One region of the Cohnella suwonensis genome, then DNA from elsewhere that is predicted to be linked to it. Evidence: riboswitches for the same ligand, from Rfam matches in the RefSeq annotation. Region 1 holds a riboswitch; the other holds the start of a gene.
What was found. Region 1 has a riboswitch for cyclic di-GMP ahead of ACFPPD_RS11415 (DUF192 domain-containing protein). Riboswitches for the same ligand answer to the same signal wherever they lie in the genome.
Positions count from the first base shown of each region.

Region 2: it holds a riboswitch for cyclic di-GMP, as region 1 does, so the genes downstream of both, ACFPPD_RS04965 (RHS repeat-associated core domain-containing protein) here and ACFPPD_RS11415 (DUF192 domain-containing protein) in region 1, are expected to answer to the same signal.

Region 1 covers NZ_JBHSMH010000030.1:99,090-106,726, forward strand. Annotated here, with positions in the region: gene ACFPPD_RS11410 (type IA DNA topoisomerase) at 591-2,915, shown strand; cyclic di-GMP riboswitch class I at 3,284-3,370, shown strand; gene ACFPPD_RS11415 (DUF192 domain-containing protein) at 3,453-3,830, shown strand; gene ACFPPD_RS11420 (Flp family type IVb pilin) at 3,926-4,132, shown strand; gene ACFPPD_RS11425 (A24 family peptidase) at 4,214-4,726, shown strand; gene ACFPPD_RS11430 (TadE/TadG family type IV pilus assembly protein) at 4,723-5,103, shown strand; gene ACFPPD_RS11435 (pilus assembly protein TadG-related protein) at 5,115-6,032, shown strand; gene cpaB (Flp pilus assembly protein CpaB) at 6,066-6,755, shown strand; gene ACFPPD_RS11445 (AAA family ATPase) at 6,822-7,637, shown strand, end outside.
Region 2 covers NZ_JBHSMH010000007.1:18,042-25,678, reverse strand. Annotated here, with positions in the region: gene ACFPPD_RS04980 (S8 family peptidase) at 1-1,214, opposite strand, end outside; gene ACFPPD_RS04975 (alpha/beta hydrolase) at 1,710-2,639, shown strand; gene ACFPPD_RS04970 (GMC oxidoreductase) at 2,696-2,815, opposite strand; cyclic di-GMP riboswitch class I at 3,034-3,121, shown strand; gene ACFPPD_RS04965 (RHS repeat-associated core domain-containing protein) at 3,270-7,637, shown strand, end outside.

The DNA.
Region 1 (7,637 bases):
TTTTTAGAGATTCCCGGGGTGGGGGACAAATATTCGCCAAATACCGGACGGAGTCGGTTGGCCGGCGGCATAATCGCGGCCGAGTTGACGAGCGGGAATCCGAGAGGAAGGCATCCAAGATGCCGTTGAATGCGTCGGGGGCGTCCGCGTTCGCGCAATGACCGGCTCCGGGGATAACGGCGAGCCGCGAGCTCGGCTCTAGCCGATGCAGTTCCGTTGCGGCATCGCGCGCGAGATTCAAGTCGTGCTCTCCGACGATAATGAACAGCGGATAAGGCACGGGCGTCGTTCTCGGAGAGAACAGGGCGTTAGATCCGCCCATAGAGGCGAACGACCTTCTTCGGAACGAACGGAGCCCTTGAGCGAATAAACGGCGTCCTTGGTCGGTGCGGCAGGATACGGAGAGGACGTACTTTTTTGAACCGCGTCATCGAGAAGAGAATGTACATGATCCACTTCAAGCCTTCTTTGCGCTGCGCCGACAGAATTCGTTCGTTCGCGATTGCCCTGCGGGCTCGAGCGAAATATAGCACAACCCGCGCCGTCATGGTATGATTCGGAAGACTATGAACGGAGAGGAAAGAGCGCTGTTGAAGACGTTGGTCATCGCGGAGAAGCCCGATATGGGCCGCAATATCGCCTCCGTTATCGAGCCCAAAGCTCAGAATAGACGCTCCTATCTTGAAGGAGAAAACTATATCATCACGTGGGCGATCGGGCACTTGATCGGATTGGCGGAGCCCGACCTCTACGACGAGAAATACAAGAAATGGCGGTTCGGCGACTTGCCGATCATCCCTGATCAGTTCAAGTTGCTGCCGAACCCGAATACGAAGGATCAACTGAAGGTCATCGAAGAGCTGGCGGCCCGAAGCGGCGAGCTCGTTAACGCGTGCGATGCCGGGCGCGAGGGGCAGCATATTTTCTCCCTCATCGTCAGGCACTTGTCGCTGAAGCAACCGGTGAAGCGGCTATGGATATCCGACCTTACGGCGGAGACGATTCGCAAAGGCTTCGATCAGCTGAAGGACAATACGGAATACGACAACCTGACTCAAGCGGCCAGGGCGCGAAGCGAAGCGGACTGGCTGATCGGCATGAACGGCTCGCGCGCGTTCACGACGAAGCACAACGAATTGCTGTCCGTCGGGCGCGTCCAGACGCCGGTGCTCGCGCTTATTTACGACAGGCAGAAGCAGATCGAAGCGTTCGATTCGCTGAAGTTTTACGACATTACCGGGATCTTCGCTCAAGGGGACGCCGCGCCGTATAAGGGCATCTGGCAAGGGGACAGGCTGACCGATCCGGAGAAGGCGGAAGCGATCGCGAACAAGGTCCGGGGCAAGACGGGAGCGATCGCGAGCTACGAGGTCAAGGATACGAAGGAGTATCCGTTCAAGCTATACGACCTGACGTTGTTGCAGCGGGAAGCGAACGGCAAGTTCAGCTTCTCGGCGAAGAAGACGCTCGACGTCGCGCAGGCGCTGTACGAGAAACACAAGGTCATCTCTTATCCGCGGACGAACTCGAACTACGTTAACGAGCAGAACATCCCGGAGATGCACAAGATTCTGGACGCGATGAGAAGCTCTCCGGATTATGGGGACTTCGTGCAGGGCGCTAACAAGCGGTTCGTTCACGTGAACAACAAGAACGTGTGCAACCCGGCCAAGGTCGAGGATCACCACGCGATCATGCCGACGATGAAGAAGCCGCAGGGGCTTTCCCCGGACGAGCGCAAGCTGTACGACCTGATCGCCAAGCGGTTCCTTTCTCACTTCTATCCGGCGGCGGAGTATAAAGTACATACCGTTCTCACCGAGGTGGAAAAGGAAACGTTCAAGACGACGGTGAAGCAATTGCTATCGCTCGGGTGGAAGGTCATTTACGCCGCGGATGCGCCGTCGTCCAAGCCGTCTTCGTCCGGCTCTTCCAAGGACGGCGGCAAGGACAAGGAAGACGGAGCGGGATCGGCGGAAGACGAGACGCTGGAGACGGACGCGCATTTCGAGATCGATCCGGCCGGGTCGGTCGTCTGTTCCGACGTCGAAGTGAAAGAGAAGGAAACGCAGCCGCCGAAGCACTATACGGAAGGCACGCTCCTGAAGGCGATGGAAAGCGCGGGCAAGCAGATCGAGGACGAGGAGCTTCGCGACGCGATGAAGGATTCCGGACTCGGTACGCCGGCGACGCGGGCGGCGACGATCGAACGGCTGAAGAACGTCGGTTACGTCGACATGCAAGGCAAGAAGATCATGATCACGCCGAAGGGACGGACGGCGATCGAGCTCATCCGCGGAGCGGGCGTCGAGCTGCTCACGTCGCCGGAGATGACGGGCCAATGGGAGCGCAGGCTGACGGAAATTTCGCGCGGACAAGCGTCGGCCGACACGTTCATGGGCAACGTCAAAAGGTTTACGAGGTTGATCATCGACAAGGTTAGCGTTCAACGGCCGGCGGCGAGGAACGCGTTCGCGAAGCCCGAGCCGTCCGCGAAAGGCGGCAAAGGCAAGGAGGGGGCGGACGACCGGAAGAAGGCTCGGGAGTCCTCCAAGGCGGCAGCCGCCAAGTCATCCGCCGCGACGCCCGGCAAGAACGCCAAAGCGGCAGCCGCCAAGCCGGAAGCGGCGGGCGGACAGCCCGGCACGATCGGCGTATGCCCGCGTCCAGGGTGCGGCGGCCATATTTTCATGGGACGCAAGGGATACGGTTGCAGCCATTATAAGACGGGGTGCGGCTTCGTCATCTGGAAAGAGAGCTTCGACCGGACGTTAACCGACGCGATGGTCAAGGCGCTCGTCGAGAAAGGAAAGACGGGCAAATTGAAATTCAAGACTCCCGAAGGCGAAGCTTACGAGGGTATCATCGTGCTGAAAAAGGCGGAAACGGGCGAGCTTTCGCTCGAGCGAATTTGACTTTCGCCGAATACGCGACAAAAAGACTAGTCCCGATGCCGGGGACTAGCCTTTTTTACATGGCGCGCATCATGGTTCGCAAGATGCAGGTAAGCGCTTCCAGAACTAATCGTGGTTTATTCTTCCATTCGACTCGCGCATGAAGGAAAAAGTCGAACGCCGAGCGGTTCAAGAGCATTGCGACTTATTGGAGATTGATCTATTAGCCTATTAAGTTATCGGCACTCGTTCATTCGGACTAGATAAGATCCGTGCCGTTCGGCATGACGCAATATTCAGAAAATTGAGGAATTAGATGGATTCAAGGAACTTCGTTTCGCCGCTTATGATTAGACACATCGAACCAGCGAACGACACGCTCCGCTGAATCTCGATAAAGGCAAAGCCGACGAAAGTCGGCGACGCAAAGCTATAGGGGCTAAAACGCGAGAGCGTGATGCCAGCCAGCTGCCGAAAGATGAAGGGGAGTTTCTTTAATGAACCCTCCTTTCGGGAAAAGGTGGGTTATTTTGCGTATGGAGGGGGGATTTCAGTCGAATGAAGCTGATCATTCAAGAGAGCGGACAGCTCGTCGGCCATCGAATCGCGGAGGCGTATTCCTTCCCGCGGCGATTCAGAGGGCTTATGCTGACGGGTTCGCTATCGGAAGGGTCCGGCTTGCACATTCGACCGTGCCGGGGAGTGCATTCTTTTTTCATGAAGTATCCGATCGATGTCCTTCATCTGGACGAAGAGGATCGCATCGTCGGTATTCAGCTGCGGCTGGATCCCGGCAAGCTTGGAACGGCTTTCCGGGGGACGCGCTCCGTCGTGGAGCTCCCGGCGGGAACGCTCGAACGTGCATGCGTCAGGCTAGGACAGAAGGCAGTGTTTCAAGCAAACACGCCTCTGGCGTCCCAGGCGACGACAGAGTAGCTTTGCGGAGGTTATTCAGAGAGGGATAAGCGTGAAACTTATGAATTCTGAATAACGAGAAAGCCATTAAACCCACTATTAGGAGGAAATTAAAAATGATGAACAAATTCAAACAACTGGTGAAAGACGAGCAAGGTCAAGGGATGACGGAGTACGGCTTGGTGCTTGGCCTAATCGCGGTAGCGGTCGTAGCGGCTTTGATCGCTCTGCGCGGACACATTATCGCCTTGTTCGATAACGCGGAAGATACGGTCGGCGACGCCAAAACCCAAATGACGTCGACGACAACGACGACCCCGTAAGCGGCTGCGTCTGCGGATGCCCGGAAGGCCATACGTCGAGAACGTATGGCCTTCTTTAATCCCCGAAACGGAGGAACCGTCGTGTGGGCCAATGCAATTCTGTTAATGGCGATAATCGCGTGCGTCGTAACCGATCTCAGGAACAGGAAAATTTATAACGCCGTCGTTTTCCCGGCGCTCGCGGCTGGAATCGGCATACATGCTTTCGCGGACGGCTGGGCGGGTATCGCATTCTCGTCGCTCGGCTTCGCGCTCGGCTTGGGGATCCTTCTTATTCCTTATATGCTCGGCGGAATGGGCGCGGGAGACGTGAAACTTCTGGCGCTCGTCGGAACGCTTAAGGGGGCCGCGTTCGTCGCGGCGACGTCCGTGTACATGGCGTTGATCGGCGGATTGATCGCGCTGGGCATCGTCCTGTTCAAGAACGGCTTCCGAGACCGGATCCGATTCGTCGGTTACGTGTTGCTGTGTCTAAGGCTCAGGGTTAAGCCCGCCATCCATGGAGTTTGGACTTCGGGAGCGTATCCTTACGGCGTCGCCATCGCGGGCGGATCCGCCGTATGCTTGTGGTTGAGAGGATGGGGAGCGGGATGATCAAGGAACAGAAAGGGCAGTCGCTCGTCGAATTCGCCCTGCTGCTCCCGCTATTGCTGCTGCTAATCTGCGGGGTCGTCGATATCGGACGGCTCATGTTCGCTTACGCCAGCTTGAATATGACGACGCAGGAAGCGGTTAGGCTGGGGGGACTCGGCAAGGGGGACGCGGAAATCGCGGACTACGCCAAAAATCATCTTCGCGTGGGAGACGCCTCCGACTTAGAGGTGACGATCACGCCGGGACAGGCGACCAGAAAAAACGGAGACGATATTACCGTCAAATTAACTTATTCCTTGCCGCTGATTACGCCATTAATGACGGAAATCATCCCGGCTCCGGTACTGTCCGCGAATTCGACGATCCGGGTGGAATAGGAGGGGGCAGAATGTTGCGGAAGGCCAAGAAGCTCTTACGGGAACAACAGGGCAGCTCGATCGTATTGATGGGGATGTCCCTGCTGTTGCTCTTGACCGTCGCGGGACTCGTCGTCGACGGAGGCACGATGTATGCCGCCAAGAGTCACCTGCAGAAGGTTGCCAATGCGGCGGCGCTATCGGGAGCGCAGGAATTAACGGGTCAGCAAGCAACCGTAGAACAGGTAATCGACGACATATTGAACAAGCACCATGAACGGGACAGCTTGGCCGAATCGAACATTGAAATGAAATCGAACGTCCGCGTCAGCTTGCATAAGCAAATTCCGCTTAGTTTCAGCCGACTGTTCGGCAAGAAAAGCGTATCGGTGGACGTCCAAGCGTCGGCACGGATTTTGCCGCTGGCGGCAGCGGCGGGCGCGGCTCCTCTCGGCATCGACGAGTCCATTCCTCTCGAATACAACAAACCTTACAAGCTTAAGGTTGATAGCTCCGGCGTCGATACCGGCTACTTCGGCATCTTGGCGTTAGGCGGTCCCGGCGCCAATACATACGAAAGCAACTTGAAATACGGCTACCAGGACGAAATCGAGATCGGAGACGTTATCGATACGCAGACGGGGAACATCGCGGGCAAGACGAGGGACGGCGTGCAGCTTCGCATCGACTCGGACCCTTATCCGCCGGGCGACTACTCGCATCGGGATTCTCCCCGAGTGATCCTCATTCCGGTATACAAGCCGTATGACTACGGAGACGGACAACTCAAGCAAATCAAAGTGACCGGGTTCGCTTACTTCTATATCTCGGAGCCGATGTCCAGCAAGGACACTTCGATTACCGGCATGTTCATCGAGAGAACCGCGACCGGTTATACGAAGCCCGGCACGGTGGACAAAGGCGCGTTCGGGATCAAGCTGGTCGAGTAGCCCAACATTTACCCTGAGGACAGGTGACATCCGATGAGATCGAAATTGATATTAATAGCCGCGCTCCTGATGGGAGTCGCGACGACGCTATTATTTTTCAATTACATGAAGCAGTACAAGGAAGCGCCGGCGGACGACACGGAGTTCGTCAACGTCGTGGCGGTCAAGCAAGACGTCAGGGAAAACACGAAGCTGTCTTCCGGGATGCTCGAGATCATTCAAGTGCCGATGTCCGGGGCGCACGCGCATGCGCTCACGAGCCCGACGGAAGCCGACGGCAAGGTGACGGCTTCCAATCTCGTCGCAGGGGAGGTACTGCTGGCCAATCATCTGAAGGATCAAAAGGAAGAAGCTCAATTCGTCTCCAAGAAGGTGCGAAGCGGCTATCGCGCGGTATCGATCGGCGTGAACATCGTCCAATCGGTATCGAACCTGATCGAACCGGGCGATTACGTCGACGTCGTGTTCACGAAGAAGGAGAAAATCACCGAGCAAGTCGTATCGACGGAGCTGCTGAAGAACGTGCACGTACTCGCGATCGGCAGACGGATGGTCGAAGCGGAGGCCGATACGCCTTACGAGGAATATGCCCAAGTGACGCTGGAGCTTCAGCCCGCGGACGGAGTGAAGATCATCAATGCGGACGAGGACGGGGACGGCATGATCAGCCTCATGCTGAACAGCCGGATCGTGCAGGAGGACAAGGTCAAGGCGGCGCAATAATCGGCGAAGCCGCTTAGCGGCGAACGGCGAACGGCAAGCGGGAATCGGTTACGGGAGGAACGGGCAATGGGCAAAGGGGACACGAGGAACGAAGACCAGCCGGGCGGCAAGCGGGGCGAGATGATCGTCGTCTGCAGCGCCAAGGGAGGCATCGGGCGCACCGTCATGGCGGTCAACCTGGCGGTCGCCCTGACGAAGAAGAACATTCAAATCGGATTGCTGGACGGCAGCTTCCAGTTCGGAGACGTCGCGCTTGCGCTGGATCTCCATCCTACGTTTACGATTAAGGATATCGCGGAAAACATCGAGTCGATGGATCGGTATACGCTGGCCGGGTTTCTTATTCAACATAGCAGCGGAGTGAAGGTGCTTGCCGCGCCGGAGCGGCCCGAATACGCAGACTTGGTTACTCCGGCTCTCATCGACCGCGCATGCGATCTTCTGCTCTCGCATCATGATTATTTGATCGTCGATACGGGCGCCGGATTGCAGGAGAAGACGCTCCAATTCATCGAGAAGGCGGATCAAATCTTCGTGCTGACGACGCTGGAGATGACGGCGATCAAGAACACGAAGCTCATGCTGGAGACGCTGGAAGTGCTGGGCTACAAGGATAAGGTGCAGCTCATCATCAATCGGTCAACGATGGATAGCGTGATCAAGGCGCCTGACGTGCCGGATATCCTAGGGGTCGAATCGACGATCTATGTCCCTAACGATTTTCACCTCGTCTCGCAATCGCTTAACATAGGCATTCCCTTCGTCATGAACCAAGCGAAGACGGAGACGGCGAAGGCGATATTCAAAATGGCGGAGCAGCTTATTTCCCGACGGGAAATTTCTTTGTTTCAGCCGAAGCAAGCGTCGTTCATTCAACAGCTG
Region 2 (7,637 bases), on a different contig from region 1:
CGGAAATGAAAATCCCGTGTGCCGAGATCGCGGGTAGCATCGTATACGGGCCCGTTGTCTCCGCCTGGCGCCGCCACGTCGATGGCGCTGGATCCGTAGTTGGAATAGAAAGCGATTTGGTCGGTCGTCCATTGAATGGAAGAAGAGACATTGATAACACCGGATATTTGTCCGGGCACTTCTTTGGAAGCCCCCTTAAACTCGAAGCCGAGCGGCCCGTATTCCTGGTTTAAGTAATCCGTGATGTCCGTCGGATTATTGAGGTTCAGCGACTCGTTGCCCGAGGCGGCGACGACAGTGACATTGTGATTGACCGCATAGCTGACGGCCCTCTTCCAGAGCAATATGTCGGCGACGTCTTTATACGGACCCGTCCCAAGGAACATATATGGAGAAATGGCATCAAATCCGCCGATCGACATGTTGATGACGTCCACGCGATCGTTAGCCGCCTGAAGGATCGCTGCAACGATCCAGGAGGTAGGAGCGCTACCGCTTTCCGGAAAAACACGGTAAGCTCGGATTCCCAAATTGGGCCCAACGCCTTTGACTTTCCCGTTAGCGGCAATGGAGCCCGCCACATGGGTGCCGTGGCCTCCCCTGTCGAGAACGTCCAAGGGGTCGCCCGTTTCCGTCGAGTCTACGCCCGCCGGCACGAAGTTCATCCCGCCTAGGAAATTCGCCTTGAGATCGGGGTGATTCGCATCGATGCCGGAGTCGATTACCCCGACTACCGCTTTGTGGTTAACGGTGCCATCGCCGTTTACGGATCCGCCGCTCTCCAGGGAGTATGAATCGCCGTTGCGGGTTAGACGCTGCATATCCCACTGGTAGCTCCAATAGTTATCGGCGTCTTGCGGGATGTCCGTTACGGGTTGTCCGTCGGCTGCGGCGGGATCCGTCAGTCCGTCGATTAAGCTGTGCGGCAATTCTACGTTGGCGGCTTGAATACCTGCGATACTTTGCACATTCGTCAGGAAGGCCGGCGATGCGGATTCGACCTCGACGCCGCCGATCTCCGGCAGAGCCCTTAACACCGTACCGCCGGCTTGGGCGATCAGATCTGCATAGTTGGAAGGCAGGTCTTTCTGAAAGGCGATCAAATAGCGGGTACTTGGGGCGGTATCCGAACTTTTCGAATAACCGGACGCTCCAAATAGGGTGGTGGAGAAGATGCAGGACATAACGACGGCGACAGCGAGTTTCTTCTTCATAGACATCCTCCTCTATCTATACTTGGAATACAGCGTATTTCAGTTAATATTCCTTCCAATGTCCGCATAACCCTTTGATGGATTAACACTACTTTTGTCGAACCTCCGTAAACTAGTAAGTTTTAGACTCCGCGGAAGAAATTCGAAGGGGGGATCGGAACGGTGATAGAATCGAGGCTCAAGCTGAAGAACCCGCACCACGAGAAGGAGACCGCTGAACTGTCGTTAAGCGTGAAACCATCTAACGTATAAGCTCGCCGCGATCAAGAAACATGACAATGCCCACATGGCACTTGCGAACCCGCGACGAAAGCTGCTTAAAGACTTTTTCATTTTCACCTGTCCTTCCCATGAAACTCAAGTATAACAGGGAAGATGTCGAATTGTGTTAACGCGGCATTTAGTGGAATCATTGCAGAATAATAAATATACTTGTAAGAGAATTAAGCCAAAACAATCTATGACTTGGATGAAAACCGGGAGGTTATGCAAGACATGAAAAATGGTCTCGCTTCAACGGTTATTGCGACATTCAGCCTGCTTATTCTCATTGGCTGTTCGGACGACGCGCGGCCGGCCGCGATCTCATCGGTTTCCCCCGTGCCAGACCCGCCTTCCTCCTCATCTTCGGCTATCGTCAACTCGCGGATCGATTCGGTCAGCTTTCATAGCACGGCGCTAAATCGCGATATGAGCTTGTCCGTCTATCTTCCTCCGGCATACAGTCCCGACGCGCGATACCCGGTGATCTACTTGTTATATGGTTACGGCGGCACGCATGATTCTTGGTTTACTTATCTCCATATAGACGATGTCGCGAATCGGCTCCTTCAAGAAGACCGAATAAACCCCGTCATTATCGTCTCTCCGGATTACGGGAATAGCTTCGGCGTGAATACGAAGCCCGGAGAGGGCGAAGATCCGGGAGGCGTGAGTATCGGCCCCTACGAGGACTATCTGATTCAAGACGTTATCTCTTACGTGGACAGTCATTATAGTACGCAAGCATCCCGATCCGGCAGGTATATCGGCGGCGCATCCATGGGAGGGTACGCGTCCCTTTATCTCGGATTTACCTATCCCGACCTCTTCGGTAAAATCGGCGCGCATAGCGCCGCGCTATGGAATTATACATCGACCGACCTATTTACGGATCAGCGGGATTGGCTCTATGCGAACGAGGCGTTGCGGAGCGCAAGGGATCCGTTTAAGCTGGCCGCATCGGGCAAGCTGGCAGACGTGGACATTTATTTGGATGCCGGAGAAGGGGATGCGTTAGCGGAAAAAGATTACAAACTGTACGAGGTGCTTCGGACGATGAACGTCGATGCGCAGTGGGTTCCCGGCCCCGGCGGGCATGATGCCGCTTACTGGAGCGGGCAACTGGAGCATTACCTGCTCTTCTATGCGGGCAAGACCCCATAATAGTCACGGTTTCTTCTTGATAAAATCCGCGGTGCGCAGCGTGAGAGCTATCGTCGTTAAAGCGGATTGGATGCTCCCGTGAGAGGGAGGACGCTATTATCGGCCACGAACAAACCGCTTACGCCGAACACTTCGCCATAGGGATTGGTCGCCCCGTCTCTGCTGTCAATGCTCATTCGGCAAGTTCGTCTCGCCAAGCAGAGCTAAGGCCCCATAGACGCAGACGGCCGTAGGGAGCCACCATGCCAACCCATGTTTAGTATTGAGTCAATAGGAGTACAGATTTATACCCTAAATCCCTACTTTATAGCACATCCAAATTACTATAAAAATGTTGATTTTAGTAGATTGGTTCCATATAATATGGATAATTCTTCTTTTTTCATCATAATTATCGTGATAAAGGCAAAATCCTCGAAAGAGGATGACGCAAAGCCATGGGTCTAAAGCTCTAATCGAGCTATGATTGCCAGGCTGCCAAGGGTGATTTTTTTAACTAAACCTTTATGCAGCTTACGCAATCCTCGCGGTTTTGCGTTAGGCTGTTTTTTGTACGCTTTTTTATTGATCTCCGCATTACAGCACAAATTGCTTTTCTTTCGAAAAGCAATAACCGTAGGAGGGTAAGTTATGAAGAAGCGTATATTAGTCTGTTTTATGACATTTTTTGTAATTTTCAGTTCCGTGCAAACGTCCGTATTCGCTAGGGGTGGAAGCAGCGCGGCCCCGGGTTATGTTGACCCTCTGGAGATTTTGAAACAGCTCCCCGGACAAGCAGAAGGCTATCGTCCACAGCTGCCTAATCCTTTGCAAAACGCGGTCCCTTCCCTGCCCTCGGGACTGAACCCTGGACAGCCTGCGGCCCCGGTAGCGGGCTCATCAGGCGGAGCCTCAACCCAACCGGCCGCCGGTCCTGAGTCCGAAGATCCGATGAACCACCCGGTGGACTTGGCCACCGGTCAATTGAAGCTGCAATCCACCGACATTCATCTGCCGGGCATCGGGTTCGGATTCGATTTGGAGCGGACTTATGACAGCTCGGGCAGCGAACCGGGCGCATTCGGGATCGGGTGGGACTTTAACTGGAATTCGCTCCTTCGTATGTACGCCGATTATGCCTTGGGCGAATTCCGCTGGGACGAAACGGTAAACAGCTATTCGTTCATTAAAGACGATTCCGAAGGATATATTTTGGAATACGACGGGGACGACAAGGTCAACTATGAGCTGCATAAGGGCCATTATGAGCCTGTCGACGGAGAACAATTGGAGCGAATCAGCGAGCATGAATACGTCGTCACCAAAAGCAGCGGGGCGAAAATTACATACTACGGTTATTTTGCGCCGTGGCGCAGTTCACAGGATGCAAAAGCCGGAAAAATGGTCAAGCTTCAGGACCGTTACGGAAATACGATATCTTTCGCCTATAACGATAGCGGCAAGCTGACCGGCATTACGGATACGGCAAACCGCCTGATTCAATTCCAGTGGGAGAACGGCGTCATTACGCAAATCATCGATCCGATGAACAAAACGTTCACGTTCGCTTACGACGATTCCGGACGCCTCACGACAGCTGTGTCACCGGAAGGGAGAACGATCAGCTACGGCTATGATGACAAGAACCGCCTGTCCACGCTTACAAACGGCGAAGGTGCGGTCAAGACTTTCCGGTATAACGCTCAGAACAAAGTCGAGTCTATTCTGGACGGCAGCGGCTCGATCCAGCTTGCTTTTGCCTACGGCGAAGACAAGACTATTCTGACAGATGCGCTGAACAACGAATGGGCATATGGCATCGCAGATGGCAAAGTTGCGAGCATCATCAATCCTTTGGGCGAAACAGTTGCTTATCAATACAACGAGAAAGGACTGATCACGAAAATAGAGTCGATCCGCGGGACTGAAACGACCGAATATAACGCGGACGGCAATGAGAAGAAAAAAACGGAAGTTAGCGGTGCCGTGACCATGTACGAATATGACGATCGATGGAAACTCCCGAAGCGGATCAAGCACCCGGACGGTACGGAGACGGCTTTCGTATACGACGATAACGGCAATATCGTGGAGAGGAAAACTCCCGATGGCGTCACCGGGCATTTTGGCTACGACGATAAAGGGCAGCTCGTTTCGATGGCCAATGAATCGGGCAGCTCGATCGGCTTTACTTACGATACGCAAGGCAACATTATCCGGAAGACCGACCCGCTCGAAAATGCGACAGCATTCGAGTATGACAATAACGGGCGATTGTTGAAAGAAACCTCTCCGGGCGGATATAAAGCGGAAATGACCTATGATGATGACGGGAAGGCGATCCGCCGTGTCGTCGGCGATGGCGCCGCAACGGAGTATCAATATGACCGGAACGGATTGCTCGTCTCGGAGAAAAATCCCCTTGGCGTCGTTACGATCTATGAGAGAACCAAGGAAGGGAATTTGGTAAACATTAAGGATGGGCTTCAGAGAACGAATTCTTACCGTTATGACCGGATGGGGCGGCTATCCAAAACGATTGATCCGCTAGGTCGGGAGACGGAACTAACACGCGATGCACTAGGCAGAGTGACTAAGGAGGCCGATCCGCTCGGTAGAACAACCGTGTACGCATACGGTCCGTTCGGCGTGAAAACCGTCGAGTCGGACAGCGTTAAGCTGGAGTACGTATACGATGCTGCCGGCCAACTCTCCAAAGTCAAAGACGAACAAGGCCGCACGACAACGCTCCTTTATGACAATAGGGGCAGATTGCTGAAGGTGGAAGATCCTCTGGGACGTATCCGGCAGTATACCTATGACGGGGCGGGCAGAGTATTGACCGAACAGCGTCCGGACGGAAACCTCATCGAGAACGAATATAATAGCCTGGGACTGCTCAAGAAAACAACGTATCCTGACGGAACCGCCGTTCAGTATGCATATGACAAGGCGAATCGGTTAATTAAAACGGTGAACCGTGACGAAAGTATTTCCCAAGTCAACTATAATGTTGATGGACAAATGTCAAAAATCATAAATGCGCTCGGTCAAGCGATCACGTACGTTTACGACGGGGCTAATCAGGTGCAGCAGGTCATCGATCCGGCAGGCAATGTATTGCAGCTGGCCTATAACAAATCGGGCTTGTTAACATCGGTCACCGATCCGCTTGGCGGAATCATTACTTATGAATACGATGCTGGAGGTCAACTCACCAAAGCGACGAATGCGTTAGGGCAGACGACGCAATATGAATACGATTTTCTCGGGAGAATTGTCCGTACCGTCAATCCCAGTGGAAGAGATACGAAGTGGGCCTATGATGACGAAACGAACCAAACGGTCATTACCGATGCGGCGGGCGGAACGTACACCTATGAGTTCGATCTGCGCAATCAAATCAAGCAAGTAACCGACCCGCTTGAACACGTCAGCACGATGGCATATAACGAGCTGGGGCTGCCGACTATAACCACGGACGCGATCGGCAATCAAACCTCGTATACATACGATGCCGTCGGCAGATTGCTGGAAACGATCGATCCGGAAGGTGCCAAAACCTCTTACGCCTATAATGAGATGGATCAAATCACTAAAGAAACCAATGCCCTCAATCAAACGACGGAAATCACCTACGATGTCATGGGGAACGTAAAAACGGTAACCGATTTCCGAGATCGCAAGAGCGAGTATTTCTACGATGCAATGGATCGCAGAACGGCATTCGTCGACGCTCTGGGTTCTAGGTGGTCATGGGAATATGATGCTTTGGGACAAACCGTGAAGACGACTAACGCGCTTAGTCATAAGAAGGAAATGACATATAATGCACTCGGTCAAATGACCGAAGTCAAAGAAGCTAACGGAGCAGTCACGAAGCTGGAATATGATGCGATGGGGCATTTGGTTAAACAGATCGATGCACTGGGACGCATGACCGGTTTCCAATATGATGCGAACGGTCAAGTCAAACAGATTACGGACGCTTTAGGCCATGTCACCTCTTACGGTTACAGCAAGTCCGGCGAGCTGATCCAATATGCGAATGAGACGGGGCACGAAACAACGTGGGTTTATAACGCACTCGGTTTGCCGACCAAGATAACGGATGCGCTCGGTCATGAAGAAACGTACGAGTACGATAAGGCGGGAGGGCTAATCCGCAGTGTTGACCCGCAAGGAGCTGCGACCGTGTACCGTAACGATGCGCTAGGTCGAACCGAGTCCGTAACGGATGCGCTTCAGCAAACGACCGCATTCCGTTATGACGGAGCGGGACGTACCTTGCAAATCACCGACGCTTTGGGCGGGTCCAAGCAATATACGTATGATGTCCTGGGGCGTTTGACTTCCGAAACGGATCGGCGCGGCATGCGGTCGGAGATCGTCTATGACGATAAACAGGGAATCCGGAAAATGACCGATGCGAGCGGAGCGGCGACAACCGTACAGATGGATGCCCTTGAGCGAATCGTGAAATCCACCGATCCGCTTGGACATGCTACGGAGTGGGTCTACAACGCGCTTGGAGACCCGATTCAACAAATCGAAGCCGACGGGAGTCTAACGTCGTGGGAATATAACGCCAATCAGCAAGTTGTCCGGATGATTGATCCGAAGGGCGGCGTAACGAAGCTGGAATATGATTTGGCCGGGAATTCGATTAAAGAGACGAACGCTCTGAATGCAGAAACGACCTATGAATACGATGCGCTTGATCGACTTGCCCAAGCGACATTGCCGAATGGCGGAACGATACGGAACACCTACAGCGTTGATGGATATTTAACCCAGCGTACCGATGCGGAAGGCGGCGTATGGAAGTGGGAATACGATCCCCTGGGACGAATCGTTTCGGAAATAAACCCGCTCGGCCATGTGAAATTATCGGAATATAACGCCAATGGTCTTACAACCAAAGTTCAGGATGAAATCGGGGCGGAAACGCGATTTGCGTACGATGCGCTGGGCAGGTTGACTCAGCAACAGGATGCTTTGGGATCGATCTGGAGCTAT